Regions from separate parts of the Lysobacter stagni genome, predicted to be linked through region 2. Evidence: predicted binding sites of a transcription regulator. Region 2 holds the regulator's gene; each other region holds the start of a gene.
The links. Region 2 encodes FliA, which starts transcription of late flagellar genes. Its sites were predicted from a motif close to TAAAGTTTNNCNNNCNNNGGCCGATAA; they were not measured.

Region 1 (10,407 bases), 2.8 Mb from region 2:
ATCGAACGCCTCGCCGACGCCGTGCAATCGCATCTGGATACCGATGCGCTGCATCGCTTGCTGGGTCTGGAGGCCGGATGCGCAGCCTGATCCTCGGCGGTGCGCGGTCGGGCAAGAGTGCGCTCGCCGAGCGTCTCGCGCAGGCCTCCGGGCGGGAGGTCGTCTACATCGCCACCGCGCAGGCCGGTGATGGCGAGATGACCGCACGCATCGCGCATCACCGTGCGCGCCGGCCTGCGCAATGGGCCTGCATCGAAGCGCCACTCGCGCTGGCGGAGACGCTGAAGCAGAACGCGCGCGAGGATCGGTGCCTGCTCGTGGACTGCCTCACGTTGTGGCTGAGCAATCTGCTCGCACACGAAGACGCTCGCCGGTTCGAGCAGGAGCGGGAAGCCCTGGTGGCCGCGCTCGCATCGCTGCCGGGCGAGATCCTGCTGGTCAGCAACGAGGTCGGACTGGGCATCGTGCCCATGGGCGATCTGACGCGCCGCTTCGTCGACGAGGCAGGGCGCCTGCACCAGACGCTCGCGCGGGACTGCGAGCGCGTGTTGTTCGTCGCGGCGGGTTTGCCGCTGGTACTCAAGGGAACGCTTGCATGAATTCACCGTGGTGGTCGCAACCGTGTGCGGCCCTGGATCGCGAAGCCGCCGACGCCGCATGGCTGCGCCAGTCGAAGCTGACGAAGCCGCCGGGCTCGCTCGGCGTGCTGGAGGACGTTGCCGCGCAACTGGCGGCATGGCAGGGCGTGGAGCGGCCGCGGATCGAGCGCGTTTGGATCAGCGTGTTCGCCGCCGACCACGGCGTCGCAGCAGAGGGCGTCTCCGCGTTTCCGCAGGCCGTGACGGGCGAGATGGTGCGCAACTTCGTCGGCGGTGGCGCTGCGATCAGCGTGCTGGCCCGGACGCTGGGCGCGCGTCTTGACGTGGTGCACCTGGGCACGGTGAACGATCCCGGCGCGATTCCGGGCGTGCTGCGTGCGGTGATCGCGCCATCCACCGCCAACTTCTGCGACGCCGCGGCGATGACGGACGAGCAACTCCGTGCCGCGATGCAGGCCGGCGCGGGTCGCGTGCACCAGGCGCTGGACGAAGGTGCGGATTTGTTCATCGGTGGCGAGATGGGCATTGCGAACACCACGTCGGCGGCGGCGCTGGCGTGTGCGTTGCTCGGCGAAATGCCGGAGCGGATCGCCGGAGCGGGCACCGGACTCGACGACGCGGGCATCGCTCGCAAGGTAGCGGTCATCGAACGCGGCCTGCGTCGCCATGCCGATGCCGACACCGCGTTGGAGCAGTTGCGTCGCCTGGGCGGATTCGAGATCGCCGCGCTAACCGGCGCCTGCATCGCCGCCGCGCAGGCGCGCATGCCGGTGCTCGTGGACGGATTCATCACCACCGCCGCCGCGCTGACCGCTGTGCGCCTGAACCCGGGCGTGCGCGATTGGCTGCTGTTCGCGCATCGCTCGCACGAGCGCGGCCATGCACGATTGCTCGAAGCGCTCGAGGCCCGGCCGTTGCTGGATCTCGGCCTGCGGTTGGGGGAGGGCAGTGGCGCCGCTGCGGCCGTGCCGCTGTTGCGACTGGCGTGCGCGCTGCATGCGGGCATGGCCACGTTCGAGCAGGCCGGCGTGTCCATCGCGGATTCGCAATGAACAACCGCGTCCGCATCGACCTGATGCGTCACGGCGATACCGGTGAGCGCAGCTACCGCGGCCAGCTCGACGATCCTCTGTCGGAACTGGGCTGGGCGCAGTTGCGCGGTGCGGTGGAAAGGCGGACGTGGGATCTCATCGTCACCTCGTCGCTGCAGCGCTGTGCGCGATTCGCGCAGGAGCTGGCGGAGGCGAGGGGCCTGCCATTGCGCGTGGACGGTCGTCTGGTGGAGTACCACTTCGGTCGCTGGCAGGGCGTCCCCATCGAAACGATCGCGCAGGACGACGGCGACGCACTGGGCCGTTTCTGGGCGGATCCGGTCGCGCATCCACCGCCGGGAGGCGAGACGTTCGCGGATTTCCGAACGCGCTTGTCGTCCGCACTGGATGCCCTCGTCGCGGAGGCGCGCAACCGTCGCGTGCTCGTAGTGACCCACGGCGGTGCCATCCGTCTACTGCGCTGTATTTCCGAGACGCGGGGTTTCGGTGACATGGCCGGCATCGATGTCCCCCACGCATCGCTGCATGCACTGTCCTGGCCGGCACCTGCATGATCGACGGGTTCCTGGTCGCGCTCGGATTCCTCACGCGCATTCCGGTGCCGTCGCGCGTGTTCGCCGATCCGGCGGGTCGCGCCCGCTCGCTGGCGTGGTATCCGATGGTGGGTGCGCTGATCGGCATGCTGCTGTTCGCGATGGCGTGGTTGTTGCCTCAGGGGCGCCCGTTGTTGTCCGCCGCTGTGTTGTTGTGCGCCTGGGTGTTCCTCACCGGGGCGCTGCATCTGGACGGATTGGCAGACAGTGCCGATGCATGGGTGGGCGGAATGGGCGATCGCGCACGCACGCTCGAGATCATGAAGGATCCCCGCAGCGGTCCCGCCGGTGTGACCGTCGTGGTGCTGGTGTTGTTGCTGAAGTTCGCGGCGATGGCGAGTCTTTCGCAGTGGTCGTTGCTGTGGCTCGCTCCGCTGGTCGCGCGGATGTCGCTGACGATGGCGTTCCTGTGCACGCCCTACGTGCGCAGCGGCGGCATGGGTTCGGGGCTGGCCGACGCGCCGCGTGCGGCGTGCGCCGCGATGCTGTGCGCGGGCGCGGCCTGCTGTGTGCTCACGGGTTGGTTCGGTGTGATCGCGCTGGCATGCAGCGGAATCGTGTTCGTGCTGTGGCGACGTGCGTGCATGCGGCGCCTTGGCGGTATCACGGGAGACACGGCGGGTGCTTTGACTGAGATCAATGAAGCGGTCGTTCTGATCGCGATTTCGTTGATGTCATGACCGATTGCGCAACGTGGTGGAACTCAAGTCCTGAAACGGTGCGCCGATAGTGTGGACGCGGGACGATCAAACGATCGTCGTCGCGTTCCCCGCCTCCTGGTTGCACTCGATGAACGGTTCCGCCTCGCTGTCTGCCTTCTTCGCCGATCTCTCCGTCCGCCGCAAACTGATCGTCCTGACGGTTCTGGTGGCCATCGGCATCGTCGCCCTTTCGATCGTCGCCGCGCGCATCCAGTACCTGGACCTGTACGAAACGCGCAAGGCCGCGTTGAAAACGCAGGTTGATCTCACCGCCGGCGTGCTCGATCAATACCGCGCGCAGGAGCGTTCTGGCGTACTGGATACCGCCGCAGCGCAGGCGGCCGCGCTCAAGGCCATCGCCGCGATGCGCGCCAACGACGGCGCCGACTACTTCTACGTGCACGACATGGAGCCGGTGGTGCTGATGCACCCGCTGCAGAAGGAACTGGTCGGGCGCGCCGTCGGCGACGCGCGCAGCCTGGACGGTGTGGCGGTGTATCGCGAGAGCGCGGAAGCCGCGCGCCGTGGCGGCGGCTTCGTCACCTTCTCCTCGCAACGGCCGGGCAAGCAGCGCCCCGTGCCGCGCGTGGTGTACGCGCGTGGCTATCCGGACTGGGGCTGGGTGGTGGCCTCGGGCATGTTCATGGACGACGTGCAGAAGCAGGCGTTGGCGTTCACCTGGACCATGACCGCCAGCGGCGGCGCGCTGGTGGCACTGGTGGCGTTGCTGGGCTGGTGGATCGGCACGCGCATCGTGGTGCCCCTGGGGCAGGCGACCGCCGTGGCCGAAGCCATCGCCGAGGGCGCGCTGGAGAATCGCATCGGCCCGCAGGCGCACGACGAGCCCGGGCGCCTTCTGACCAGCATGGCGCGCATGCAGACACGTTTGCAGGCGGTGCTGGAAGCGCAGGGTGAGATGGCCGCGCGTCACGAGCAGGGGCAGTTGGGTTTCCGAATGGACGATGCGGCATTCCCCGGTGCGTTCGGGCGCATGGTGGCCGAGACCAATGCCCTGGTCGCGCAACACATCCAGGACCAGATGCGCCTGGTCGAGACGATGCAGCACTACGCCGTGGGCGACCTGTCGGTGGACATGGTGCGCCTGCCCGGCGAGAAGGCCATGCTCACGCAGGCCATGGACACCACCAAGGCCAACCTGCAGGCCATCAACCACGAGATCAAGCGGCTTGCGAGCGCCGCGGCGCTGGGCGATTTCACGCGGCGCGGCGATGCCACGCGCTTCCAGCACGACTTCCGCACGATGGTCGAAGGCCTCAACGCCATGATGACCGTCAGCGACGCCAACCTTGCCGCGCTGTCGCGGTTGCTGCAGGCGGTGGCCGACGGCGACCTTACCGCGCGCCTGGACGGTCACTTCGACGGCGTGTTCGCGCGCATGCGCGATGACGCCAACGCGACGGTGGATCGCCTGACCCAGATCGTGTCCGGCATCCAGCACGCGTCCACCGCCATCGATGGCGCGGCCGGCCGCATCGCTTCCGGCAACGCCGACCTGTCCAGCCGCACCGAACAGCAGGCCGCCAGCCTGCAGGAAACCGCTGCATCGCTGGAAGAACTGACGTCCACCGTGCGCCACAACGCGGGCTCCGCCGGTCGTGCCGCCGAGCTGGCGATCCGCGCCGCGGCGGTGGCGAAGCAGGGCGGTGAGGTGGTGGACGGCGTGGTGGGCACGATGCGCGACATCGAAGCTTCGTCGCTGCGCATCGGCGACATCACCAGCGTCATCGATGCAATCGCCTTCCAGACCAACATCCTGGCGCTCAATGCCGCCGTCGAAGCGGCGCGTGCAGGCGAACAGGGGCGTGGGTTCGCGGTGGTCGCGGCCGAAGTGCGTGCGCTGGCGCAGCGCTCGGCGACTGCGGCCAAGGAGATCAAGGGCATCGTCGATGCATCGATGCAGGCGGTGACGGAGGGCTCGACGCTGGTGGATCGCGCCGGCTCGACGATGGGCGAGATCGTCACCTCGGTACGCAGCGTGAGCGAGTTGATCGCGGAGATCTCCGCCGCCTCGCGCGAGCAGTCCTCGGGCATCGAGCAGGTCAGCCTGGCCGTGACCCGCATGGACGAGAACACGCAGCAGAACACGGCGCTGGTGGAAGAAGCGACCGGTGCGGCACTGGCCCTGGAGCAACAAGCCCGGACGCTGGTGGACTCGGTGCTGATGTTCCGCATCGACCGCGTGCGCGAGGCGGCCCGGGCGGCGTGATGAGCCAGTGCCCCACGGAAGTGGGGCACGCTGCGCTCGAAGGTGGATTCCCGCTCTCGCGGGAATCGCGCAATGCCGGCACGCGCTGAAGGCGTGTCAAGCGGGCAGGCGGGCGACGACCGCCCTCAACCCGCCGCGAGCTGGCCGGCGGCCAAATCCTGCACGGTGAAGTCGATGATCACCACGCCGTGCTCGCGCTGGCGGTAGTCGACGGCGACGTTCGCGCCGTAGCGCTGTTCGATCTGCCGCAGCAGCGGCACGGGGTCGTGGTCGTTGAAGAAGCGCATGGTCTCGCCCGGGGTGAGGGCATCGAGTGCGCCGAAGATCGCGGCATGGCGGAAACGCTTGCCGATGCCGCGCGCGTCGAAGGGATACAGATTCATGGACCGACCTCCTGCGGGATGGGGTGCGCCATTCGCGCATCTTGCGGCGGTGCCGGCCTTGACGCGGATCAAGCCGGAGCGCTCCACGGGCACATGCGCACCCGTGGAGCGGTGGTTCGATCTCAGTAGGTGTACTGGAGCTGCACCCAGGCCTTGTCCGTGTCGACCGTCAGCGCCGGCGCATCGCTCCGGTAGGTCGCCAGCTTGACCAGACCGGACAGACCCTTCACCCCGGGGATGGCGTGCGCGTAGGACAGGTCGAGTTCGCGGCCGTAGTCGGCGCTACCGCGGTCGGCGATGAAGTCGTGGTACCACGCCTGCGCCGTGCCGCCCCACAGTGGCGAGGTGACGCCGACGTAGCGGTCCTGGATGCCATCGACCGGCGTGGTGAGGAACAGGTCCGCCCAGCCCTGGAAGGCGTGCTTGGTACCCAGCGGCGTCTGGAACGCGCGGTTGCCCGTGCCGTCGCCGGCGCCGAGCTTTTCGAAGCCGGCCTTGAACTGGACCTTCTGCACCGCGTAGCCCAGCTCGGCCAGCGCGTAATGGCTGTCCAGGCTCCACGGGTTGTCGGCCCAGTCGCGCTGCTGCGCCAGTTCCACTGCGTAGCTCCAGGCGCCGTGCGTGCCGTTGGCGCGCAGGCCGGTGGTGACGCTGGACAGCGTGCCCAACGGTGCGGTGGCGGTGACGGCGACGTTCTCCAGGTCGAGGTAGTACTGGTAGGCGGTGAGCGTCAGCGCCGGGAACAGCTTCGCCTGGGCGTTGAGCAGGTGGCTCTGGCCCTCGTAGTTGGCGGGATTGGTGCGGTTGGCGTTGTCGTTGTCCGGGCCGAAGACACTGTTGATGTTGTCGATGTACGCGTAGGACAGCGCGACCTTCTGCGTCGGGCGGAACTGGAACAGCGCGGCATCGTAGGTCTGCTCGTTCTGGCGCCAGCCCACGCCGCCAACGAAGCGCTGGTTGTCCAGGTTGATGCGCTGACGGCCGAGCGTCACGCCACCCTTGGCGGCGCTGTACTTCACCAGCGCCTGGTTGAACTCGGTACCGTCGGGATCGGCGACGGTGGCGTAAGCGGTACGGCCGTTGCGCGTGCTGTTGAAATGCTCCGGACCCAGATGGGTGACGTTGTCGACCTCGGCCAGGCCGGACCAGCCGGACCAGGTGGCCGTCTGGAAGCCGATGCGCGTGCGCAGTGTGTTGGCGTCGGCGGTGCGCAGGGCGTTGTCGGGGTCGACGTGCTCGTAGCGATAGCGCGCATCGAAGATCAGGCGCGCATCGGTTCCTTCATCCTTCGCTACGGCAGGCGTGGCGAAGGCGAGGGTGGCGATGGCGAGCGGCGTGGCGACCAGGACCGCGCGTGCGGCGAAAGGGTGCGACATGAGAGTGCCTCGGGATGGAAAAACAGGTGTGACCCCGCCTGCCGCGCCGAAGGCAGCAGCAGGAAGCAGGGCGGAAGAGGAGGTGTTCATTCACCATGCGAGGTGGAACAGGCCCTTGGCCAACAGCACGATCAACACCACGTGCACGAAAACGCTCAGGTGCAATCGGCGCGAGCGCGTGCCGGTGAGGCGACCGCTGCGGCGCAGGTGCATGGCATACAGGAAATGGCCGAACACACTGATCGCAAGCGCGATCTTGATCGACAGCATCACGCCGAACGGACTGGCCAACGGATGCGACAGCGCACCGCGGTGCTGCCAGGCCAGCGCGATGCCCGCGCCGTACATCGCCAGCAGCACCCAGGGCATCAGTCGTCGCGCCCGTTCGCCGATACCGCGTTCCACTTCGGCCAGTGCGCGGCGCGACACGCGCCCGTGAAGTCCATGCAGGATCAGCACTTCGAAGAACACCGTGCCGATGAACACGAAGGCGCACAGCAGGTGGATCGTGAGAATCACGTAATAGGTCATGGCCACTTCCGACGCGCCGTGCTGCCTTTGCGACCGGGGAGGGTTGGTCGCGAAGGGCAGCCGACGCGATGGGCGACAGCATCGGCTTCGCCCGCCATCGCGGACATGACCTGGATCAAGCCGGTCGCATCTGGCCGTGCGATGGCGAGCCGGCCTGGGGCGCATTCAGACGGGTGGGCGGTGACTGGAAACTGACGCCGGCGCGATCATCTTGACCGAGATCAAGGCGACCGTATGGCGCGTAGGTAGGCTGCGGACATGGTCAATTCGCCCGTCCTTTTCGATCAGGAGCTGCTGAGCCGCTACGACCGGCCCGGCCCGCGCTATACCTCGTATCCGACCGCGCCGCAGTTCCGCGCGGACTTCGGCGAGGTGCAGCTGCGCGAGGCGGCAGCACTCACCAATGGCGACCCGATCCCGCGGCCGCTGTCCATCTACGCGCACGTGCCGTTCTGCACCAGCCCGTGCTTCTACTGCGGCTGCAACCGCATCATCACCCGCGACAAGGCGCGCGGCGACGTCTACCTGACGCGCCTGTACCGCGAGATCGGCATGATCTCCACGCTGTTCGACCGCGACCGCGACGTGGTGCAGCTGCACTTCGGCGGCGGCACGCCGAACTTCCTGGCCGCCGAGCAGATCGCCGAGGTGGTGGACGTCATCCGCAGCCACTTCCCGTTCGCGCATGCGGACAAGCGCGAGTGCTCGATCGAGCTGGACCCGCGCTTCGTCACGCCCGACGACATCCGCGTGCTCGCGCAGGCCGGGTTCAATCGCGCCAGCCTGGGCGTGCAGGACTTCGATCCGGTGGTACAGAAAGCGGTGAACCGCATCCAGAGCGTGGAGGAGACGCTGGAGATCATCCAGGCGTGCCGCACGAACGGGCTGCGCTCGGTCAACGTGGACCTGATCTACGGCCTGCCGCTGCAGACGCTGGAGGGGTTCGACCGCACGCTCGACATCACGCTGGAGGCACGCCCCGACCGGTTGGCCATCTACAGCTACGCGCACCTGCCCAACCTGTTCCGTCCGCAGCAGCAGATCCGCGCCGAGGACCTGCCTTCGCCGCAGGTGAAGCTGGGGCTGCTGCAACGGGCCATCGAGCGCCTGGGCGAGGCGGGGTACGTGTACATCGGCATGGATCACTTCGCCCTGCCCGAGGACGACCTGGCCCGCGCCCAGTCGCGCGGCGACCTGCACCGCAATTTCATGGGCTACACCACCTGCGCCGACAGCGACCTCATCGGCCTGGGCGTGAGTGCGATCAGCCACGTGGGATCCAGCTTCAGCCAGAACCCGCGCGACCTGCCGAGCTGGGAGCGCGCCATCGACGAAGGCCGCCTGCCGGTGTGGCGCGGCATGCACCTGGACGCCGACGACGTGATCCGCGGCGACGTGATCCAGCAGTTGATGTGTCATGGCGAGATCGACATTCCGCAGGTCGAGCGCCGCCATGTCGTGGACTTTGCTGAGTATTTCGCCCACTCTCTGGACCAGTTGAAACCACTGGAGGGGGACGGGCTGGTGGACGTGTCCTCGCAGGCCATCCGCGCGACCGCGCGTGGCCGGCTGTTGCTTCGCGTGCTGGCGGCGTGCTTCGACCGCTACCTGGCCCCACAGGCCGGGGTGGCGCCGACACAGTTCTCGCGAACCGTCTAGCCGGCCCGGGCGTCATCGCATGAGTTCCGGAATCGTTTTTCCGCGCACCGACGCGAGCATCCTCGCCGACGACGGCGATTCGCTGACGTTCTGTTCCACCTGCGCGTTCTCGCAGGCCTGCCTGTCCGAAGGCATGGACAAGAGCGCGCTGTCGGACCTGCACGTGCTGGTGGAACACGTCGGCCCGCTGCATGCGGGCGACCACGTGTTCCGCGAGGGCGACCCGTTCGGCGCGATCGCCGCGGTGCGTGCCGGTACGGTGAAGACCTACATGGTCGATCCGGACGGGCGCGAGCAGGTGCTGGGTTTCCACCTGCCCGGCGAGGTGATCGGCCTCAATGCCATCCACGACGACCGCTACCCCTGCAACGCAGTGGCGCTGGACACCGTGATGCTGTGCCGTTTCTCGTTCCCGCGCATCGCGCTGCTGGCCACGCGCCTGCCGAACCTGCAGCGCCACCTCTTCCGCCTGATGAGCCGCGACATCGGCGTGGCCTCGCTGTTCGCGGGCGACCATTCCGCCGACGAGCGCATGGCTGCGTTCCTCATCGGCCTCTCGCGCCGGCTGGCGCAGCGCGGCTTCTCGCCCAAGCGCTTCCAGCTCACGATGTCGCGCACCGACATCGCCAACTACCTGCGCCAGGCGCCGGAAACGGTCAGCCGCGTGCTGCGCCGCTTCGAGCGCGAAGGCCTGGTCTCGATCAAGCAGCGCGACGTCGAGATCCTCGACATGGCACGCCTGGAAGCCATCGCGCTGACCGTTCTGCGGCACTGACCGCACCGCCCACGCCCGTGCGGCGTGGCGGCATTCTCCGTTTCCCTCCGCTTTCCGCAGGTCCCCTCGCGTCGGCTTGACCTGCGTCATGGAGGGGGCGGGGTGCCCGGGCGGAACATGCCGGCGTTTCTCCACGGAGCGCCAAACATGAATTCGACCCGCAAGCTATGGGTAGGGCTGGCGACCCTGCTCATCGCCTCGTTCGCCGTCCTGCTATGGGTCGGCAGCGAGATTCACCGCCAGCAGCCACCGATGCCCGAACAGGTCACAGGACCCAACGGCGAAGTGGTCTTCACCCGCAAGGACATCGAGACCGGCCGCCAGGTGTGGCAGTCCATCGGTGGCCAGCAGCTGGGTTCCATCTGGGGCCATGGCGGTTACGTCGCTCCGGACTGGAGCGCCGACTGGTTGCACCGCGAGGCCGAAGCCGTCATGGACGTCTGGGCCCACCGTGAAGCGGGCGCGGACAGTTACAAGAAGCTCGACGCCAGCGTGCAGGCCGCCTACCAGG
Region 2 (10,407 bases):
CCAGCAGGTCCCGACCGACCTGGCCGCCGCCGACGCCGACCGACTCGTCGCGACCCTCGAGAAAGTGCGGCGTGCTGCCGATAACCCCCTCGGGTCTCTCGACCTGAGCCACGTGAAGCCCCGTCCTTTGACCCTCCCCACCGAGGACCGCCATGCCATCGCCAGCTGATCTGAACGCTACCGTCTCCGCAGCGCGCGCACCCGTGCGCGTCATCTCCGTGGCCAGCGGCAAGGGCGGCGTGGGCAAGACTTCGGTGTCGGTGAACCTGGCCATGTCGCTGGTCCATGCCGGTCAGCGCACGCTGTTGCTGGACACCGACCTGGGCCTGGCCAACGTCGACGTGATGCTCGGGCTGTCGCCGAAGTTCACCCTGGCCGACGTCCTCTCCGGACGCTGCGAACTGCAGGACACGCTGCTGGAAGGCCCGCGCGGCCTGTGGGTGGTGCCGGCCGCATCGGGCAAGCGCCACATGACCGAACTGCTGCCGCAGCAGCACGTCGGCCTGGTGCACGCCTTCTGCCAGCTCGACCTGCCGCTGGACGCGATGGTGGTGGACAACGCCGCCGGCATCTCCGACAGCGTGCTGACCTTCTGCCAGGCCGCGCAGGACGTGATCGTGGTGGTCTGCGACGAACCGGCCTCGGTGACCGACGCCTACGCGCTGATCAAGGTCCTCAGCCGCGAGCGCGGCGTGACGCGCGTGCAGGTGCTGGCCAACCAGGTCAACAACGCCGTCGAAGGCAAGCAGCTGTTCGAGAAGCTCGAACGCGTCAGCGCCCGCTTCCTCGACGTGACCCTGCATTACATGGGCGCGATCCCGCGCGACGAATGGCTGCGCCGCGCGATCCAGCGCCAGGAAGCCGTCGTCGAAGCGTTCCCGGGTTGCCCGTCGGCACTGGCCTTCCGCGACATCGCACGCCGCGCCAGCAGCTGGCAGTCGCCGACCGGTCCGCGCGGGGGCGTCGAATTCTTCATGGAACGCCTCGTCGCGCACAGCGCGGGCGGCGCGGCCCACGCGAACGATCCATTGAGGAGCGCCGTCGCATGAACGCCGCCGCCCAGTACCGCGCCACCCAGCGCGCGGCCGATACCTTCAACGCCACCGAGATCGTCGAGCGCCATGGCGAACTGGTGCGACGTATCGCGCACCACCTCGCCGCGCGCCTGCCGGCCAGTGTGGAGATCGACGACCTCATCCAGGCCGGCATGCTCGGCCTGATCGACGCGGCACGCAATTTCCAGGCCGACCAGGGCGCCGCGTTCGAAACCTACGCATCCATCCGCATCCGCGGCGCGATGATCGACGAAATCCGTCGTGGCGACTGGGTGCCGCGCTCGGTGCACCGGCGCTATCGCGACGTCGTCGCGGCCACGCGCGAGGTGGAACAGCGCACCGGCCGCGCCGCGACGTCGCAGGAAGTCGCCGGCGCGCTCAACGTGCCGCTGGACGAGTACCACCGCATGCTCGAGGACGCCGCGCGCGGCCAGCTCATCAGCCTGGAAGCGCACCTGGACGAGCACGATGGCGAACCGCACCTGGCCTCGCACGCCGGCACCACGCCCGCGCGCGAGTTCGAGCAGGGCGAGTTCCGTGAAGCGTTGGGCGAAGCGATTTCCAACCTGCCCGAACGCGAACAGCTGGTGCTGTCGCTGTACTACGAGCAGGAACTGAACCTGCGCGAGATCGGCGCGGTGCTCAACGTCAGCGAATCGCGCGTGTGCCAGATCCACGGCCAGGCGATGTTGCGCCTGCGTTCGCGACTGGGCGAATGGCGCGGCGCGCATGAGGACGATGAGGACGATGGGTATTGAATCCGCCTCCACCGGCCGGCCCGTTCCTCCTTCGACTTCGGCGCTTCGCGCCTACGCTCAGGACGAACGGGATCGCTCCAACGTTCGTCCTGAGCGTAGGGCCGCAGGCCCGAAGTCGAAGGACCGAAGTCGAAGGACCGGCGCATCACGTAACCGATCAGCACTGAATTTCTTCCGCACTTTTCTCCGCTGTAACAGAGCCACGCCCACATGGACAAGAACATCCGCATCCTCATCGTCGACGACTTCTCGACCATGCGACGCATCGTCAAGAACCTGCTCAACGACCTGGGCTTCCACAACACCGCCGAGGCCGACGACGGCAGCACCGCGCTGATCGAGCTGAAGAAGGCGCCGTTCGACCTGGTCGTCACCGACTGGAACATGCCCGGCATGCCCGGCATCGATCTGCTCAAGGCGATCCGCGCCGATGCGTCGCTGGCGAAGATCCCGGTGCTGATGGTGACCGCCGAGGCCAAGCGCGAGCAGATCATCGAAGCCGCGCAGGCCGGCGTGAACGGTTACGTCATCAAGCCCTTCACCGCGGCGACGCTGGAAGACAAGCTCAACAAGGTGTTCGAGCGCATGGGAGCGGCGGCGTGACCGACGCGTCCTGCGGGAAAGCTTTCCCGGACGACCGGCAGGCCGTGATCGCACGTCTGCACGCAGCGCTGTGGGCGCTGGAACACGACGACCTGGCCGGCTGGCGCACGAATGTCGATGCGCTCATCCAGTGGCGCAGCCAACCCCTGGTGCAGGGTCTGGCACGCCTTGCGCGCGAGCTGGAGAACGCGCTGGGCGACGGTGGCATCGCCTCCACCGGCTCGCTGCCGGAAGCCTGTGCGCGACTGGAACACGTCGTCCACGTGAGCGAGGAAGCAAGCCATCGCACGCTGGACCTGATCCAGGAATGCGGCGTGCTGCTGGGCACCTTGCCGGACGCCGCCGCCGACGAGCAGGCGGCGACCGTCGCCGCGATCCGCTCGCGCATGTCCGAAATGACCGCCGCGCAGGGCTATCAGGACCTCACCGGCCAGATCATCCGCCGTGTCGTGGACCTGGTGCGGGCCGTGCACGCGGGTCTTGGCGAGGCCACCGATGCCAGCGCCACGCCGCTGCAACTGAACAACACACGCGGCTTCGGCCCGTCGGTGGCGGGTGTCGATCCCACGCCGGCGACGCAGGACGACGCGAACGAACTGCTGTCTTCGCTGGGGTTGTAACGATGTCCGGCCCGATGTCCATCGCCTGCTCCACCTCCAGCCGTCGTTCCCGCGCAGGCGGGAACCCAACTGTCCGTCGCTTCAAGTCCTCCGAAGGGCGTGCAGCGTCTGAACGCTGGATCCCCGCCTTCGCGGGGATGACAACGGCGGGGATCACGGCACGGGCGTGCAGCACGCAGGGCCTTTCGCCATGAACGCCATCGCCGACGACATCGCCGCCGACTTCCTGATCGAAGCGCGCGAGATCCTCGACCAGCTCGGCGAACAGATGGTCGCGCTGGAACACGCGCCCACCGACCGCACCTGCCTCAACACGGTGTTCCGCGGTTTCCACACCATCAAGGGCGGTGCCGGCTTCCTCGACTTCGTGCCGATGGTGTCGATCTGCCACGCAGTGGAAGACCGCCTCAACGTCGCACGCGACGGCACGGTGCCGATGGACGCTTCCGCGTTCGACGGCGCGCAGCAGGCGCTGGACCTGCTGGTGGACATGCTGGCCGCCGTATCCAACGGCGAGGAACCCGTTCCGGCACCGGCCGCGCTGATCCAGTCCCTGCGCGACGGTACGAAAGGCTTCGTCACCTCGATGCCCACGCTGCCGGCAGCATCGGCCACGCCGAAGCCGGCCAGCGGCGACATCGACGAAGCGGAGTTCGACGCACTGCTGGATTCGTTGCACGGTGTGACCGCAACGACCCGCAGCCCGGCGCCCGCACCGGCGCAGGCTGCTCCCACGCGCGCGAAACCAGCGCCCGCTGCCGCGCCCAAGGCGGCCGAAGACCCCACCGTCCGCGTCGACGTGCGGCGCCTGGACGCGATGGTCGACCTGGTCGGCGAACTGGTACTGGCGCGCAACCGACTGAAGACCATCCGCCCGCGCCTGCGCGACGAGGACCTCGACCGCGCGGTGACCGCGCTGGACGTGGCCACCTCACGCCTGCAGTCGGCGGTGATGATGGTGCGCATGCAGCCGGTGGGCCGCGTGTTCGCACGTTTTCCCAAGCTCGCGCGCGACGTCGCGCGACAGGTGTCGAAGTCGGTGGAGCTGGACATCGTCGGCGCCGACACCGAGCTGGACCGCAACCTCGTCGAAGCCCTCGCCGATCCGCTGGTGCACCTGGTGCGCAACGCCATCGACCACGGCATCGAAGCGCCGGCCACGCGTCGCGCTTCCGGCAAGTCCGAACAAGGCACCGTGCGGCTGTCCGCGCAGCAGGAAGGCGACCACGTCTCCATCGAGGTCAGCGACGACGGCGCAGGCATCGATCCGGAAAAGATCCGCCGCAGCGCCTGCAACAAGGGGCTGATCGATGCCGACGCCGCCGCGCGCCTGACGTCGGAGGAATGCCTCAACCTCATCTTCATGGCCGGCTTCTCCACGCGCAGCGAGGTCAGCGACCTGTCCGGGCGCGGCGTCGGCATGGACGTGGTGCAGTCGAAGATCCGCGAACTCTCCGGACAGGTGCAGATCCATTCCGAGGTCGGCCGCGGGACGCGCTTCGTGATCCGCGTGCCGCTGACGCTGGCGATCCTGCCGACGTTGCTGGTGGAACTGGACGGCGACGTCTACGCGCTGCCGCTGGTGCGCGTGGTCGAGGTGCTGGCGCACGACCGCGTGGAAGCGATCTGGGTCGACGGGCAGAGCATGCTCGACCTGCGCGACGAGCCGCTGCCATTGATCGACCTGCGCACGTGGCTGGGACTGACGCCGGAACCGGCCACCGCCAAGACCTGCGTGGTGCTGCAGTCGGGCGAACAGCGCTTCTGCCTCACCGTCGACCGCGTGCGCGGCCGCGAGGAAGTGGTGATCAAGGCGCTGCCGCGGACGCTGCGCGGGCTGGCCGGCTACGCCGGCGCCAGCCTGGTCGGCGACGGCCGCATGGCGCTGATCCTGGATGTTGACGCACTGCTCAGGACCGGATTGCGCAACTCAAGTAACGCGGCGAGGGACCGTTAAGAACTACGAACCTCATGGACCACGAAGCCGTCATCCCCGCGCAGGCGGGGATCCAACCGACCGCCGCTGCACGCTCTACGGAGGCTTTGCGGCGGCCCACACATGGATTCCCGCCTTCGCGGGAATGACAGCTCCCCCTACGGACGCGATTGCCTGATGGACAGACTCAGCCTCACCGGTGTCGTACTCGCGCTGGTCGCCCTGCTCGGCGGCAGCGTGCTCAAGGGCGCGGGCCTCTCGGGTCTGTGGTCGCCGGCGGCGTTCGTCATCGTGATCCTGGGCACCACCGCAGCCATCCTGCTGCAGACGCCCCTGCCCACCTTCAAGCGCGCCATGACGATCGTGCGCTGGGTGTTCCGTCCGCCGGTGCAGGACCGTCCGGCGATGATCGCGCGCCTGGTCGAATGGAGCACCGTCGCGCGCCGCCAGGGCCTGCTGGGCCTGGAAGCGGAAGTGAACGCACAGGAAGACCCGTTCGTGCGCAAAGGCCTGCAGATGGTCGTCGACGGCGTCGAGCCCGAGTCCATCCGCCAGATGCTGGAGATCGAACTGCACGGACAGTCGCAGCGCGACATGGCCGCTGCGAAAGTGTTCGAGGGCATGGGCATCTACTCGCCCACGCTGGGCATCATCGGCGCGGTGCTGGGCCTGATGGCGGTGATGAAGAACCTCGCCGACCCGAGCAAGCTCGGCCACGGCATCGCCGCCGCGTTCACCGCGACCATCTACGGCATCGGCATGGCGAACCTGATGCTGCTGCCGATGGCGGCCAAGCTGAAGGGCCTGATCACGCAGCAGGCCGACGAGCGCGAGATGATCATCGAGGGCCTCATCGCCATCGCCCAGGGCGAGAACCCGCGCAACATCGAAGCACGCCTCAACGGCTTCGTGGTCTGACGGACGCACAGTCATGGCCGGTCGCCGCCGACACCAGCACGAGGAGCACGCCAACCACGAGGCGTGGGCGATCCCGTACGGCGATCTGATCACGCTGCTGCTGGCCTTCTTCGTGGTGATGTACGCGATCTCCTCCATCAACGAAGGCAAGTACCGCGTGCTGGCCGATGCGCTGTCGTCCGCGTTCGGCGGTCCGCCGCGCACGGTGACGCCGGTGCAGCTGGGCATGCACCAGTTGCGCGGCTCCGCGTTCGACCGGCCCTCGCTGGTGACGCCGGGTTCGAATTCAGGTCCGTCGTCGGCCACGCCGATCGCCGCGCCGCGCATGCGCCAGGCGTTGGACATGCCGACCTTCGGCGCCGCACAGGGCAGCGCGGCCGAAGGCATCGACGCCGCGCGCGAACGCAACAACCAGCAGCTGCATTCGCTGGGCCGTCGCATCCAGGATGCGTTGTCGGAACTGGTGAAGCAGAAGCTGGTCACCGTGCGCCGCAGCTACACCTTCCTGGAAGTCGAGATCCAGAGCGACATCCTCTTCCCCAGCGGCGTGGCCACGCCCAACCCGCAGGCGGTGGACACCGTGCTGCGCATCGCCGAGGTGCTGCGCGACGAGCCCAACGCGATGCGCGTGGAGGGCTACACCGACAACATGCCCATCGCCACGGCGCAGTTCCCGTCGAACTGGGAACTGTCTTCGGCGCGTGCGTCCAGCATCGTCCACGTGATGATGCGCGCCGGCATCGCGCCCGGCCGCCTGGCCGTGGTCGGCTACGGCCAGTACCAGCCGGTGGCCGACAACGCCACGCCGGAAGGCCGCAACGCCAACCGCCGCGTGCTGCTGGTGATCCTCGCCAGTCCGCAGGGTCCCGATGCGATCGAGGACCGCACGCCGGCCATCGCGATGGAATCCGAGGCGGCCGCGCAGGCGCCGCTCATCGATGCCGATCTTTTCCCCGTCGCGCCGCAGGCGCCGGGCGCCGCCGCCGCGACCGCGCGCGCACACGCGTCCGGTACCGAAGGCATTGCCGCCGATACGGCGACGGCCACCGCGGCGGCCAAACGTTCCTCCACCCCACCACCGGGAGCGGGCTGATGCGCGCCTGGGCTATTGCCAACCAGAAGGGCGGCGTCGGTAAGACCACGACGTCGTTGTTGCTCGCACGCGGACTGGCCACCGCCGGCCACCGCGTGCTCCTGCTCGATCTCGATCCGCACGCGTCGCTGACGCGCGCGTTCGAAGTGCCGGCCGATCCGCCGCCATCGGGCACCCACGACCTGTTCAGCGGCAGCGGTGCCGGCCTGCTCGAGCTGGCGCGGTACACCGAGATCCCGCACCTGCAGCTGGTCGCCGCGCAGGCGGCGCTGGCCACGCTGGAACGTCGCGGCGCCACGCAGCCGGGTCTGGGCCTTGCGCTGGGTCGCGCGTTGCACACGGTGCGCGAGGTCTACGACTACGTGCTGATGGACTGCCCGCCCACGCTCGGGCTGTTGATGGTCAACGCGCTGGCCGCGGCCGATCGCCTGATCGTGCCCACGCAGACCGATCCGCTCGCACTGCACGGTCTGGCCGACATGCTGCGCACTGCGGAGATGGTGGAGCGCTCGCGCCGCCGACCGTTGCCGCGCCACGTGCTGCCCACGCTGTTCGACCGGCGCACACGCACCGGCGTCGCCAGCCTGTACGAATTGCAGGACCGCTACGGTGAGCGCGTCTGGCCGCATGCCGTGCCGATGGACACGCGCCTGCGCGATGCCGCCTCGCTGACCAAGGCCGAGCCGCCCGACGGACGCGGCGCCGACATGTACCGGCGCGCACTCAAGTGGTTGCTGGAAACCGAAGCCAACGGCGACCAGCGCCGGGAAGCGGCGTGACGCGACCCACATCCGCCTTCCTTTCACCGTCATTCCCGCGCAGGCGGGAATCCATGGACGTTGCCTGGCACGCGCCCTGCAGAAGCCACGTCCATGGATCCCCGCCTGCGCGGGGATGACGAGCCTGTCCCGGAACCGACATGACGCAGCCCGCCATCGACGCCTACCTCGACGAACTGCTCGACCTTCACGTCGACGCCGTCGCGCCCGCGGTTGAAGTGCCGTCGGTGCCACCGGCGCCGGTCGCGGCACCGGTGCCATTCGAGATTCCCGCCGGCCTGCTGGACGAACTCGATACCGATCCGCTGTTCGCAGCGGTATCTTCCGAACCGCAGGCCACCGCACCGGCACCGATGATCGACGCCGCGCTGCTGGCCGAACTGGATTGCGATCCGCTGTTCGTCGCCGCATCGCACGAGCCGCCCGCCGCCGCGCCGATGATCGACACGGCCCTGCTGGCCGAACTGGAATCCGATCCGCTGTTCGCTGCCGCATCCATCCCATCGCAGCCCGCGGCATCGACGCCCATGATCGATGACGCGCTGCTCGCCGAACTCGATTCGGACCCGCTGTTCGTCGCCGCGGCCTCACCGCCGCCCGCACCGGCGATACGCGAAGCCGCGGTCGTCCCTGCGCCCGCACCGAAGCCCGCCGCGCCTGCGCCTGCGCCTGCGCCGATGGCGCCGATCGCACGCCCTGCGCCGTCCACCGGCCTGCGCCCGGTGGAATTCATGCCGCCGGCGCTGATGCCCTCGGTCACCACCACGCATCGCTGGCTGCGCGTCGCCGTCGGCGAGGACAGCTATGCCATCGAACTGCTGCGCGTGCAGGAAGTCGGCCGCACCTCGCCCATCGTCGCCATGCGCGGCGCGGTGCCGTCGGTGCTGGGCGCGATGAACCTGCGCGGCCGCATCGTGCCGGTGTTCGACCTGGGCCTGTGGCTGGGTACGGGCCGCGTCAACCCCGACGAACGCGCGCGCATCGTCGTGGTGGAACGCGACAACGAACTGATCGGCGCGCTGGTGTCGGCCGTGGACGACGTGGTGACGCTCGGCCCGGACCGCATCGAACCGCCGCTGATGGCCAGTCCGTCGCGGGCGATCGTGGGCGTCGCCCGCGTGGTGGCGAAGCCGACGGTGCTGCTGGACGCCAACGCACTCTTTGGGTGAGGCAGGCCGCTTGCGCGGCACTGCCGCGCGGCCTGGCGAACGCCCGGCCATCGATGGCCGGGCCGGGCACCCCGAAGCCGGTCTCGTCCCGCCATGGATGGCAGCGGCAGCCCACCGACCGTCCATCCTTCGACTTCGGCGCTGCGCGCCTACGCTCAGGACGAACGGTGACCTTCTGCCGCGCAATGGTCTTCCCTCCACCGTTCGTCCTGAGCGTAGGGCCGAAGGCCCGAAGTCGAAGGATGGTCGGCCGACAGCCTCCCGTCGCCAGCCCTCAAGTCCTCCCGTACCGCGCCGTTATCCCCTTCGAATGACCACCACGGCTGCGAGCCACCCATGAACGCCCTGCCTCTTCCTTCGGACCTCGGCATCGAACACGTCACCGACCTGCAGTCGGTGTTGCGCGAACACCTGGACGACGCCGAACCGTTGTCCCTGGCGGGCGATCGCGTGGAGCGCGTGCACACCGCCGGCCTGCAGATCCTGCATGCCTTCGTGCGCGAACGCGCCGCGCTGGGCCGCCAGACCACCGTCACCGACGCCTCGCCCGTGCTCGCCGAAGCGGCGCGCCAGCTTGCGTTGGCGTGCAGCCTCGGCGTCGATGCGCCGGCCGCCGCCTGATCTCATCCCTTCCTTCCATAACCACTCAATCGAAGCCGCCACGATGTCCAAGAACCTGCTGATCGTCGACGACTCCACCTCCATGCGGCAGATGGTCGCTTTCGCCCTGAGCGGCGGTGGATTCAACGTGCGCGAGGCCGAGGACGGCCAGGCTGCGCTCGACATCGCGCGCACCCAGCGTTTCGACGCGGTGGTGACCGACGTGAACATGCCGCGCATGGATGGCATCGAGCTGATCCGCCAGTTGCGCCAGCTGCCCGACTACCGCTTCACCCCGCTGCTGATGCTCACCACCGAATCCGGTGGCGACAAGAAGGCCGAGGGCAAGGCTGCCGGCGCGACCGGCTGGCTGGTGAAGCCGTTCGATCCCGAGCAGCTGCTCGCGACCGTGCGCAAGGTCCTGGGCTGATCGCCCGCGTCTCCGACTGAGCCAACGATAGAGCCGCCACGATGGACATCACTCGCTTCCACGCCGCGTTCTTCGAGGAAAGCCGCGAAAACCTGGATGCCATGGAAGCGGGCCTGCTCGCGCTGGAATCCGGTTCGGCCGACGCGGAAACCATCAACGTGGTCTTCCGCGCCGCGCACTCGATCAAGGGCGGCGCCGCGACGTTCGGCTTCGCCGCCATCAGCGAGTTGACCCATCAGCTGGAAACGCTGCTGGACGAAGCGCGCAGCGGTCGTCGCCAGCTCGATCCCGACGCCATCGGCGCACTGTTGGTGGCCGGCGATTCGCTGCGCGGCCTGCTGGGCGCGGCCGAACACGGCGATGCCATCGACGAAGCCGGCCTCAAGCGCGCGCACGATGGCCTGGCCCGCATGATGGGCCGCGAAAGCAAGGCCGCCTCTTCCGCG
Region 3 (10,407 bases), on a different contig from region 2:
GCGTCGTGCCTCCCGCGCATGCCGAACGCATCAAGGACCTGGCCCAGGTGGCCGGCGTGCGCGGCAATCCGCTGATCGGTTACGGCCTGGTCGTGGGCCTGGATGGCAGCGGCGACCGCACCAGCCAGACGCCCTTCACCGTGCAGAGCCTGAAGACGATGCTCGACCAGCTGGGCGTCAGCATTCCGGCGGGCGTGAACCCGCAGCTGAAGAACGTTGCCGCGGTCGCGATCCATGCCGAACTTCCGCCGTACGCCAAGCCGGGACAGCCGATCGACGTCACCGTGTCCTCGATCGGCAACGCCGGTTCGCTGCGCGGCGGCAGCCTGCTGATGGCACCGCTGCGCGGCGCCGACGGTCAGATCTATGCCATCGCCCAGGGCAGCCTGGTGGTGTCGGGCTTCGGCGCCTCGGGCAAGGACGGCTCGCGCATCTCGGTGAACGCACCCAACGGCGGGCGCATTCCCAACGGCGCCACCGTCGAACGCGCGGTCGCCGGCGCACCGCCGTCGGGCAACGTCACGCTGAACCTGCACGAGGCCGACTTCACCACCGCCGCGCACATCGTCGAAGCGGTCAACTCCGCGTTCGGCAACGGCCGCGCGCGCGCCGTGGACGCGGTGACCATCGAAGTGATGCCGCCGGCCAACGGCGACCGCGTCGGATTCCTGGCGCAGCTGGAATCGCTGGATGTCAGCCCCGGCGCGGCGGCGTCCAAGGTCATCGTCAATTCGCGCACCGGCACCGTCGTGATGGGCGGACAGGTCAGCGTGCTGCCGGCCGCCGTGTCGCACGGTTCGCTGACGGTGTCGATCACCGAGAACACGCAGGTCAGCCAGCCCAACGAATTCGGCCGCGGCAACACCGTGGTGACGCCGCAGTCCAGCGTGGAAGCCTCGCAGGACGGCGGCCGCATGTTCCTGTTCCAGGGCGGTACGTCGCTGGAGCAGATCGTGCGCGCGGTGAACGCCGTGGGCGCGGCACCGGGCGACATCGTCGCGATCCTGGAAGCGCTCAAGCGCGCCGGCGCGCTGCGGGCGGAGCTGGAGGTGATCTGATGCGACGCCAAGGGTTCTGCTCCCTCCTATGCGTGCAGGGGAGGGCTGGGGAGGGGTCGCGAAGCCGCACCGCGGCGAGCTCGGCGCTGACGCGCCTCGTACCCCCTCCCAACCCACGGCCATCGAGCACAGCTCGATGGCGTTCGTCGGGATGCGCGCCATGGCGCGCAAACATCCCTCCTCTCCCCCTGCAAGCAGGGGGAGGAGTCATTCCCGCGGCACGCCTCTTGCCTTGACCTCACCATGCGCCTGCCCGCCTCCCTCGCTGTGCCGCTCTCGACGACGGAATCCTCCCGTCCCGACCGCGCGCGCCTGGAGCACGCGGCGCAACAGCTGGAAGCGCAGTTCGCGCAGATGCTGATGAAGTCCATGCGCAGCGCCAGCTTCGGCGACCCGCTGATGGGCGACAACTCCACCTACCGCGACATGTACGACCAGCAGCTCTCGCGCGAGCTGGCCAAGGGTCGCGGCCTGGGCCTGGCGCCGGTGATCGTGCGCCAGCTCGAACGCAGTACCTCCGGCGCGCAGACGTTGCCGGTCGCGCCGCAGGGCGGTTATCCGCTGGACGCGACGAGCTCGCCCGGCGCGTTGCCGCTCGCGCCCAGCAGCGACGGCGTGTCGATGCCGGCGATGTCGCTGCCGGCCGCGCCCGCCACGCCGACGACGGCGCAGGTCGAATGCGACCCCAATGCGCCGCTGGATTGCAGCAGCCCGGAGGCCTTCGTGCGTTCGGTTTGGCCGCACGCGCAGCGCACCGCGAAGGAACTGGGCGTCTCGCCCAAGGCCCTGGTCGCACAGGCGGCTTTGGAAACGGGCTGGGGCCGGCGCCTGGCGAAGAACGGCAGTGAGGCGACGTCGCACAACCTGTTCGGCATCAAGGCCGGTTCGCGCTGGGGTGGCCAGCGCGTGAACGCCTCCACGCACGAATACGTCGACGGTCAGCGCCGCAGCGAGCGCGCCGATTTCCGCGCCTACGGGTCGGTCGGCGAAAGCTTCAACGACTACGCGCGCCTGCTCGACAACCCGCGCTATGCGCAGGCCCGCGCGGCCGGACACGACACCCGGCGTTTCGCCCAGGCGCTGCAGAGCGCCGGCTACGCCACCGACCCCGCCTACGCCGCGAAGATCAACGCGATCGCGGAAGGCGCCACGCTCAACCGTGCACTGGCCGCGCTCGACGGCGGCACCGCGCGCGGCTGATCCGCAGGAGGCAGACGACGATGGCCAACGTTCTTTCCACCGGTGCCGGCGCGCTGATCGCGTTCCAGCGCGCACTGGCGACGGTCAGCCACAACGTCGCCAACGTGGCCACCGAAGGCTATTCGCGCCAGCGCGTGGACCTGGCCACGCGTACACCCACCGACATGGGCTACGGCTACGTCGGCAACGGCGTGCAGGTGGCCGACGTGCGCCGCGTTGCCGACCAGCTGGCGACCTCGCGCCTGCTCGACAGCGGTGGCGAACTGGCGCGCCTGCAGCAGCTGTCCGCATTGTCCTCGCGCGTGGACGCGGCGATGTCCGATTCCACCACCGGCCTGGCCGGCGTGTGGAGCAATTTCTTCGACGCCACGACCGGCCTGGCCAGCAACGCGTCCTCGGCCGCATCGCGCCAGGAAGTGCTGTCGGATGCGCGCGCGCTCACCAACCGCTTCAACCAGCTCAATGCGCAGCTGGACTCGCTGGGCAACGAGGTCAACAGCGGTCTGCGCGCCAGTGCCGACGAGGTCAACCGGCTCGGCGCGGAGATCGCGCGCCTCAACGAGGAAGTCTCGACCAACCCCAACCACGTTTCCAACGACCTGCTCGACCAGCGCGACCGGCTCGTCTCCGAACTCGTGGGTTACACCGGCGGTACCGCCGTCGCGCAGGGCGATGGTTCGCTCAACGTGTTCACCGCGGGTGGACAGGCGCTGGTGGTGGGCAACACGTCGTCGAAGCTGACGACCATCAACGACCCTTTCCGCCCGGAGCGGCTGCAGCTGGCGCTGGACGCCAACGGCCAGCAGGTGCGCCTCAACGACAGCTCGCTGGGCGGAAAGATCGGCGGCCTGATGGATTTCCGCACCGACGTGCTGGATCCGGCGCAGTCCGAACTGGGCCGCATCGCCGTGGGCCTGGCGGACACGTTCAACCAGCAGCACCGCGCCGGCATGGACCTCAACGGCCGGATGGGCACGGACTTCTTCACGATTCCCGCGCCCAAGGCCACCAGCCACGCCGCCAACACCGGCACCGGCACGCTGACCGCCAGCATGGGCGATCTGTCCAAGCTGGATGCACAGAACGTGGTGCTGAAGTTCGACGGCACCGCGTGGAGCGCGACGCGCGCCGACACCGGCGCCGCCGTACCGCTCACCGGCACCGGCACGGCCGCCGATCCGCTGCTCGTGGGCGGCGTCGAACTGGTGGTCGGCGGCGCACCCGCCAGCGGCGACCGCTTCCTGCTGCAGCCCACTGCGGGCGCGGCGGGCGGCATCTCGGTGGCGATCGACGATCCCAATCGGATAGCGGCTGCGACTCCGGTGAAGGCGCAGACCGACCTGGCCAACGTCGGCACGGGCAAGGTCAGCGGCATCAAGGTCACCGACGCGACCAACGCCAACCTGCTCACGCCGGCCGACATCGAGTTCATCGACGGCACGCAGTACACCGTCAACGGCAGCGGCCCCTTCACGTACACGCCGGGCCAACCGATCGCCGCCAACGGCTGGAGCCTCACGCTGGATGGCGTGCCGACGGCGGGCGACATGTTCCGCGTGGGCACCACGGGTGCCGGCTCCAGCGACAACGGCAACGCATTGGTGTTGAGCAACCTGGACGACGCCAAGGCGCTCACCAACGGCACGGTCTCGCTCAACGGCGCCATCGGTGGATTGACGACGATGGTCGGCTCGGCCGCGCGCCAGGCCGACTATGCCGCGCAGGCGCAGGAGATCCTGCACGACCAGGCGCAGTCCGCGCGCGACGCGATTTCCGGCGTCAACATCGATGAGGAAGCGGCCAACATGATCCGGTTCCAGCAGGCCTACCAGGCCGCCGCGCAGGTGATCTCCACCGCCGACAACATGTTCCAGTCCCTGATCGCGGCGGTGAGCCGATGAACTCGCGCATCTCCACCAGCGGCGTCTACCAGCAGTCGCTGAACACCATGTTGTCCAAGCAGGCCGGCCTGTCGCACACGCAGCAGCAGCTGGCCAGCGGCAAGCGACTGGTCACGGCCAAGGACGATCCGGTCGCGGCCGGCACCGCGGTCTCGCTCGATCGCGCCTCCGCCGAACTGGAACGCTTCGGCGAGAACGCCAACCTGCTCGGCAATCGCCTCAACCTGCAGGAAAGCGTGCTCGCGCAGGCCGGCGAACAGCTGGCGCGCGTGCGCGAGCTGACCATCCAGTCCAACAACGCCAGCCTTTCCAGCGACGACAAGAAGGCGATCACCGCCGAGCTGAAGGTGATCCGCGACGAACTCATCAGCCTGGCCAACAGCCAGGACGGCAACGGGCGTTATCTGTTCGGCGGCACGGCCGACGACCATGCACCGTTCGTGGTCAACGGTGGCAACGTCACCTATTCCGGCGACCAGTCGCAGCGCAAGGTCGAGATCGCGCCCGATCATTTCGTCGCCGATGCGATTCCCGGCAGCGAGTTGTTCATGCGCGTGCGCAGCGGCGACGGCCGTGTGGACGGCAGCGCCACGGCCACCAACACCGGCACCGGCGTGCTGATGGAATTCGGCCTGGACGCCAATGCGGCGTGGACCGGCCAGAGCTACGAAGTGGTGTTCACCGCGCCCGATGCCTATGAGTTGCGCGATTCCACCGGCGCCGTGGTGGGCACCGGCACGTATGCCAGCGGCGAAGGCATCAGCGTGGGCGGACTCAACCTGCGCATCGACGGCGCACCGGCGACGGGCGACAGCTTCAGCATCGGACCTGCGCGCACGCAGGACGTGTTCGGCATGCTCGGCGACCTGATCGGCGCGCTCGAGTTGCCCGACGACACGCCCGAACAGCGCGCGACGCAACAGAACGCGTTGCAGGCATCGCTGCGCAACGCCGCCACCGCGCAGGACCATTTCATCGACGGGCGCGCCACCGGCGGCGCCCAGCTGGCCGCCATCGACAGCGCCGCCGAACTGCGCGAAGCGCAGTCGGTGACGCTGGAGACCACGTTGTCGGGTATCCGCGACCTGGACTACGCCGAGGCGATCAGCCGCTTCACCCTCGAAAGCACCGCGCTGCAGGCCGCCCAGAAGGCGTTCATGCGGCTGCAGTCGAGTTCGTTGTTCGATCTGATCTGATCTGCGTCCTGGATCTGCGTTTGGATCTGTTTTTTTGAATCTGCGTTTCGATGTTTGCGTTTCCGGATTTGCGATTCGGGGCTTGGGATTCGGAAAGACGGTGGCTTCCCAGCCGTCATCCCCGCGAAGGCGGGGGACCAAACCACCGGACGATCACGCCTTCCGGAAAGCTTGAAGCGTCGGACCGTTGGATCCCCGCCTTCGCGGGGATGACGGCCTGGACGGGCGGCCTGGCTTACCCGGGCTGTCGGCTTCAAGCGGGAAAGCGTGATGTTTCTCGCGAATCGGCAATCGCGCACCCGCAATCGCAGGACTTGTCAACCGGAGGCTAAAGGTTTCACCAGGGGCACCGATATCTAGGTCAGCAGCGGCAAGGGCCGGCATCACCGACCAACCACTGCGGTAACTGCCGGCCGGCGAACCCATCGCCGGTGCCCTAACCGAAACCTACGGAGAACCACCATGGCACAAGTCATCAACAGCAACGTGATGTCGCTCAACGCGCAGCGCAACCTGAACACCAGCAGCGCGAGCCTGGGCACCACGATCCAGCGCCTGTCCTCGGGTCTGCGCATCAACAGCGCGAAGGACGACGCCGCCGGTCTGGCCATCTCGGAGCGCTTCAGCACCCAGATCCGCGGTCTCGACGTCGCCGTGCGCAACGCCAACGACGGCATCTCGCTGGCCCAGTCGGCCGAAGGCGCGATGGTTGAGATCGGCAACAACCTGCAGCGTATCCGCGAGCTGTCGGTGCAGTCGGCCAACGCCACCAACTCGCAGTCCGACCGTGACGCGCTGAACGCCGAAGTCACGCAGCTGGTCTCGGAAATCGACCGCGTCGCCAACCAGACCAACTTCAACGGCACCAAGCTGCTCGACGGTTCGTTCGCCGGCGCGCTGTTCCAGGTCGGCGCCAACTCGGGCCAGACCATCGCCGTCAACAGCATCGTCGACGCCAACGCCAACGCCCTGGGCAAGGCCCAGTTCGCCGCCGCGACGACCTCGACCGCCGCGGTCGCGGGCGGTACGGCCACCGCTACCGGCACGTACTCGGGCATGTCCATCAACGGCGTGACCGTCGACGACGTCAAGGTCGGCATCGGCGACAGCGGTGCCGACGTGTCCAAGCGCCTGGCCGCTGCCATCAACGACAAGATGGACCAGACCGGCGTCTACGCCTCGCTGGATTCGGGCAACAAGCTGACGCTGACCTCGCTGAACGCGGGCAAGGACCTGACCTTCACCGCCGGCACGATGTCGGGCGGCGCGGGCATCACGATGGCCGAGGCCGGCATCGCCGCCGGTACCGCCGCGGCCGGCAGCACGAAGTACATCAAGGACCTGAACATCTCCAGCTTCACCGGTGCGCAGCAGGCGATGGAAATCGTCGACAAGGCGCTGACCAGCGTGAACTCGGCCCGCGCCGACATGGGTGCTGTCCAGAACCGTTTCACCTCGACCATCGCCAACCTGCAGGCGACCGGCGAGAACCTGAGCGCCTCGCGCAGCCGCATCCGTGACGCGGACTACGCCAAGGAAACCGCCGAGCTGACCCGCACGCAGATCCTGTCGCAGGCCGGCACCGCGATGCTCGCCCAGGCCAACGCTGTTCCGCAGAACGTGCTCAGCCTGCTGGGCTGATCCCTGCCGGCGGGGCGCGCGCCATAAGCGCGCCCCGCCGGTTCTTCTTCAAGGAGTTGTCATGACCACCGCCTATCCGCAGCACTACCGACACACCACGGTCGTACTGGGAGGCTGACCGGTCATGGCCATCTCCAGCCTCGGTTCCGGCATCGACATCCCTTCGCTCGTCTCGCAGCTCGTCGCTGCCGAGCGTTCGCCGGTCGAATCGCGCATCTCACGCGGCGAAAACGCCGCCAAGACCCAGCTGTCCGCCATCGGCTCGCTCAAGAGCGTCTTCTCCAACCTGAAGACCGCGCTGGACAAGCTTCGCAAGGAAGACGGCAGCAACGCCCGCACCACCACGGTGCCCGACAAGGCGCCCTACACCGCCACCGCCGACACCACCGCCGCGGTTGGCCAGTACCAGGTCGAAGTGCTGGACATCGCCAGCGCACACAAACTCACCTCGGCCGGCATGTCGGCCGATACCAAGCTTGGTCCCGGCAAGCTCGTCATCGAGGCCGGCGACAAGAAGATCGAAGTCGAGATCAAGGAAGGCCGCGACACGCTGGCCGACATCCGCAGCGCCATCAACACGGCCGCAGCGGGCAAGGGCGTGTCCGCCAGCCTGGTCAACGCCGACGACGGCCAGCACCTGGTGCTCACCGCGACCGACACCGGCACCGCCGGCAAGCTGCGCGTCACCGCCGAAGGCGATGGCCTGGCGCCGCTGGTCTACGACCCCGGCGTGTCCACCGCGATGACCGAAACCGTGCAGGCCAAGGACGCGCAGGTGAAGATCGACGGCGGCCTCATCCGCACGTCCAGCAAGAACAGCATCACCGACCTGCTGCCGGGCGTGACCCTCACGCTGACCGAAGCCAAGCCGGGCGAGACCTTCACCTTCAAGGTGGCCACCGACGACGCCGCGCTGAAGACCACGCTGCAGTCGTTCATCAGCGCCTACAACACGTCGATCTCGCTGACCAAATCGCTGACCGCCTACAACGCCGAGACCAAGACCGCCTCGGCACTCACCGGCGACAGCATGGTGCGTGGCCTGCAGAGCCAGCTGCGCAATCTCGCCAGCGAACAGGTCGTGGCGCTCAAGGACCTGGGCGTGAAGATCAACACCGACGGCACGCTGTCGCTGACCAACAGCGATCTCACCAAGGCCCTGGCCGAAGACCCGGGTGCGCTTTCGCGCCTGTTCTCGGGCGACGACAGCTACGGCGCGGACCTGGAAAGCATGCTCGACAGCGTGCTGGACAGCGAGGGCCTGCTGGATTCGCGCACCACCAGCCTCAACGCGCGTCTGAAGACCTACGACACGCAGTACGAAGACCTGGATCGCCGCATGGAATCGCTGCAGGCCCGCTATACCGCGCAGTTCACCGCGATGGAACAGATGGTCACGCAGCTGCAGGGCAGCAGTGGCTACCTGTCGCAGCAACTCGCCTCGATGTCGTAAGCAAGGAGACCCCAGATGCTCGGCGCCCACCGCAACTACGCCAACCAGTACCGCAGCACCGGCGTGAGCACCGCCGTGCTCGAAGCCGATCCGCACCGCCTCGTCGCCCTGATGCTGGCCGGCGCACGCGACCGCGTCCGCCTGGCCGGCGCATGCCTGGAGCGCGGCGACATCCCGCGCAAGGCCAAGGCCATCAGCGACGCCAGCGGACTGATCGGCGGCCTCAACAGCGCGCTGAACCTGGACGCGGGCGGCGAGATCGCCGCCGGCCTGCAGTCGCTGTACGACTACGCGCAACAACGCCTGCTCTCGGCCAACGTCGACAACGACGGCGCCGCGCTGACCGAAGTCGATGGCCTGCTGGGCGACATCGAATCGGCATGGCTGGCCATCACGCCCAAGGCCGCCACGCCGTGACCGTCATGGTGCCCGCACTGCCCGAGGCCGAAGTCCGCGCCGCGCTGCATGCGGAGCAGTGGGAATACGCGTTCGGCCTGTTGGCCGACCACGATCGCGCCGTGCGCGAAGCGCTCGATGGCGTGGAGCTGGCCGCCCTGCCCGCCGCGCCGTGGCGCGAGTTGCTGGAACGGCAGTGCGCCCTGCTGGCCGACCTGACCCTGGTGCGCGACGAAACCGCGCGCACCCTCGCACGCCTGGGCCGCGACCGTCGCGGCGCCCTGGCCTACCGGACCAGCGCGGGATGACCCCTTACGCGGCCGACACCGCGCTGTTCGAGCAGGTGCTGGTGCACGAGGACCGGCGCGCCGCCGCATTCCTGCCCGGCACGATCGACCGCGCCGTCGCCGCCGCTGCCGCGATGCAGGCCGAACGCCTGCTGGCCGCCCTCGCCCACGGCGAAGGCGTGCGCAACGACGATGCCGACGACCTGGCCGAAACCGCCTCGGCCGTGCAGCGCGTGGAAGCCAAGCTGGACCTGCTGCTGGGGCTGTTCGGCGTGCTGATGCGCGAACGCGGCCACCTGCCCGCCCCGACCCGCCTGCGCTGGTCCACGCGCGGCGCCCGCCTGAACACCGACGAACGCACCGCCCCGGTCGCCGACGGCACCCCGGGCCTGCTGCGCCTGCAGCCGGCCGAATGGCTGCCGGACTGCATCGAGCTCCCCGGCCAGGTCATGGCCGGCGAACCCGGTCGCCTGTGGGTGCGGTTCGACCCGCTGCCGGCAGGGCTGGCCGACGCGCTGGAGCGCCACCTGTTCCGGCTGCACCGCCGCCAGGTCGCCGAGACCCGCCGCCACCGCTGACACGGCGGCCGCTCCTAAACCTTGGACAGCTTCACAGTTCCGCGTATCCGTTCTTGACGCCGATGGCGCCGATACCCCGCCGAACTGTGCCGCATTTGTCGTTGCCGTCACAATCCGAGCGTGAACGAATGGCCCCTCCACGTCACCTCCGCTAAGGTGACGTCACCAGGAACGGCGAGCCATTGGGGAAACGGAGTTGGGGTCGGGGTTGTTGCGTGTACTGATCTGTGACGACCACACGCTGGTCCGCGCAGGATTGCGTCGTCTGCTCGAGTCGTTCGCGGATATCGAAGTCGTGGCCGAGGCGGCCAATGCCGACCAGGCCATCGTCGGCGCCCGCCAGCATGGGCCCGACATCGTCTTGCTCGACCTGTCGATGCCCGGCCGCAGCGGTTTCGAGGCGCTGGTCGAACTGCGCCGCGACCACCCCACCTGCTCGGTCGTGGTGATGTCCATGCACGACGATCCCACCCACGTACGCGAGGCCCTGGCCCGCGGCGCCAGCGGATTCGTCGTCAAGGAAGCCGCGCCGGCGGAGCTGGAAATCGCCCTCCGCGCCGCCGCCGCCGGCCGCACCTACCTGAGCCCGCAGGTCTCGGCACCGCAGTTGTTCGCCCGTCCGCGCAGCGACGAGGGCATCGATTCCCTGCCACCGCGCCAGCGCGAGATCCTCGCCGCCCTCGGCGCGGGCCGCACC

Region 1: QLQ15_RS13695 (methyl-accepting chemotaxis protein) is a predicted target of FliA. The motif match lies at 2,948-2,974, and genes of this name have one in related genera.
Region 3: QLQ15_RS18285 (flagellin) is a predicted target of FliA. The motif match lies at 5,685-5,711, and genes of this name have one in related genera.

Annotation. Positions count from the first base shown of each region.
Region 1 covers NZ_JASGBI010000001.1:2,955,628-2,966,034, reverse strand. The annotation lists gene QLQ15_RS13720 (cobyric acid synthase) at 1-90, shown strand, start outside; gene cobU (bifunctional adenosylcobinamide kinase/adenosylcobinamide-phosphate guanylyltransferase) at 78-599, shown strand; gene cobT (nicotinate-nucleotide--dimethylbenzimidazole phosphoribosyltransferase) at 596-1,651, shown strand; gene QLQ15_RS13705 (histidine phosphatase family protein) at 1,648-2,205, shown strand; gene QLQ15_RS13700 (adenosylcobinamide-GDP ribazoletransferase) at 2,202-2,924, shown strand; gene QLQ15_RS13695 (methyl-accepting chemotaxis protein) at 3,034-5,172, shown strand; gene QLQ15_RS13690 (DUF2249 domain-containing protein) at 5,298-5,555, opposite strand; gene QLQ15_RS13685 (alginate export family protein) at 5,678-6,931, opposite strand; gene QLQ15_RS13680 (CopD family copper resistance protein) at 7,022-7,462, opposite strand; gene hemN (oxygen-independent coproporphyrinogen III oxidase) at 7,721-9,121, shown strand; gene QLQ15_RS13670 (helix-turn-helix domain-containing protein) at 9,141-9,896, shown strand; gene QLQ15_RS13665 (nitric-oxide reductase large subunit) at 10,044-10,407, shown strand, end outside.
Region 2 covers NZ_JASGBI010000001.1:147,462-157,868, forward strand. The annotation lists gene flhF (flagellar biosynthesis GTPase FlhF) at 1-169, shown strand, start outside; gene QLQ15_RS00675 (MinD/ParA family protein) at 153-1,049, shown strand; gene QLQ15_RS00680 (RNA polymerase sigma factor FliA) at 1,046-1,813, shown strand; gene cheY (chemotaxis response regulator CheY) at 2,024-2,416, shown strand; gene QLQ15_RS00690 (protein phosphatase CheZ) at 2,413-3,036, shown strand; gene QLQ15_RS00695 (chemotaxis protein CheA) at 3,227-4,993, shown strand; gene QLQ15_RS00700 (flagellar motor protein) at 5,150-5,890, shown strand; gene motD (flagellar motor protein MotD) at 5,904-6,983, shown strand; gene QLQ15_RS00710 (ParA family protein) at 6,983-7,762, shown strand; gene QLQ15_RS00715 (chemotaxis protein CheW) at 7,903-8,931, shown strand; gene QLQ15_RS00720 (STAS domain-containing protein) at 9,268-9,552, shown strand; gene QLQ15_RS00725 (response regulator) at 9,596-9,961, shown strand; gene QLQ15_RS00730 (chemotaxis protein CheA) at 10,003-10,407, shown strand, end outside.
Region 3 covers NZ_JASGBI010000003.1:6,892-17,298, forward strand. The annotation lists gene QLQ15_RS18265 (flagellar basal body P-ring protein FlgI) at 1-1,058, shown strand, start outside; gene flgJ (flagellar assembly peptidoglycan hydrolase FlgJ) at 1,302-2,258, shown strand; gene flgK (flagellar hook-associated protein FlgK) at 2,279-4,159, shown strand; gene flgL (flagellar hook-associated protein FlgL) at 4,156-5,355, shown strand; gene QLQ15_RS18285 (flagellin) at 5,818-6,996, shown strand; gene fliD (flagellar filament capping protein FliD) at 7,121-8,449, shown strand; gene fliS (flagellar export chaperone FliS) at 8,465-8,866, shown strand; gene QLQ15_RS18300 (hypothetical protein) at 8,863-9,153, shown strand; gene QLQ15_RS18305 (PilZ domain-containing protein) at 9,150-9,710, shown strand; gene QLQ15_RS18310 (response regulator transcription factor) at 9,922-10,407, shown strand, end outside.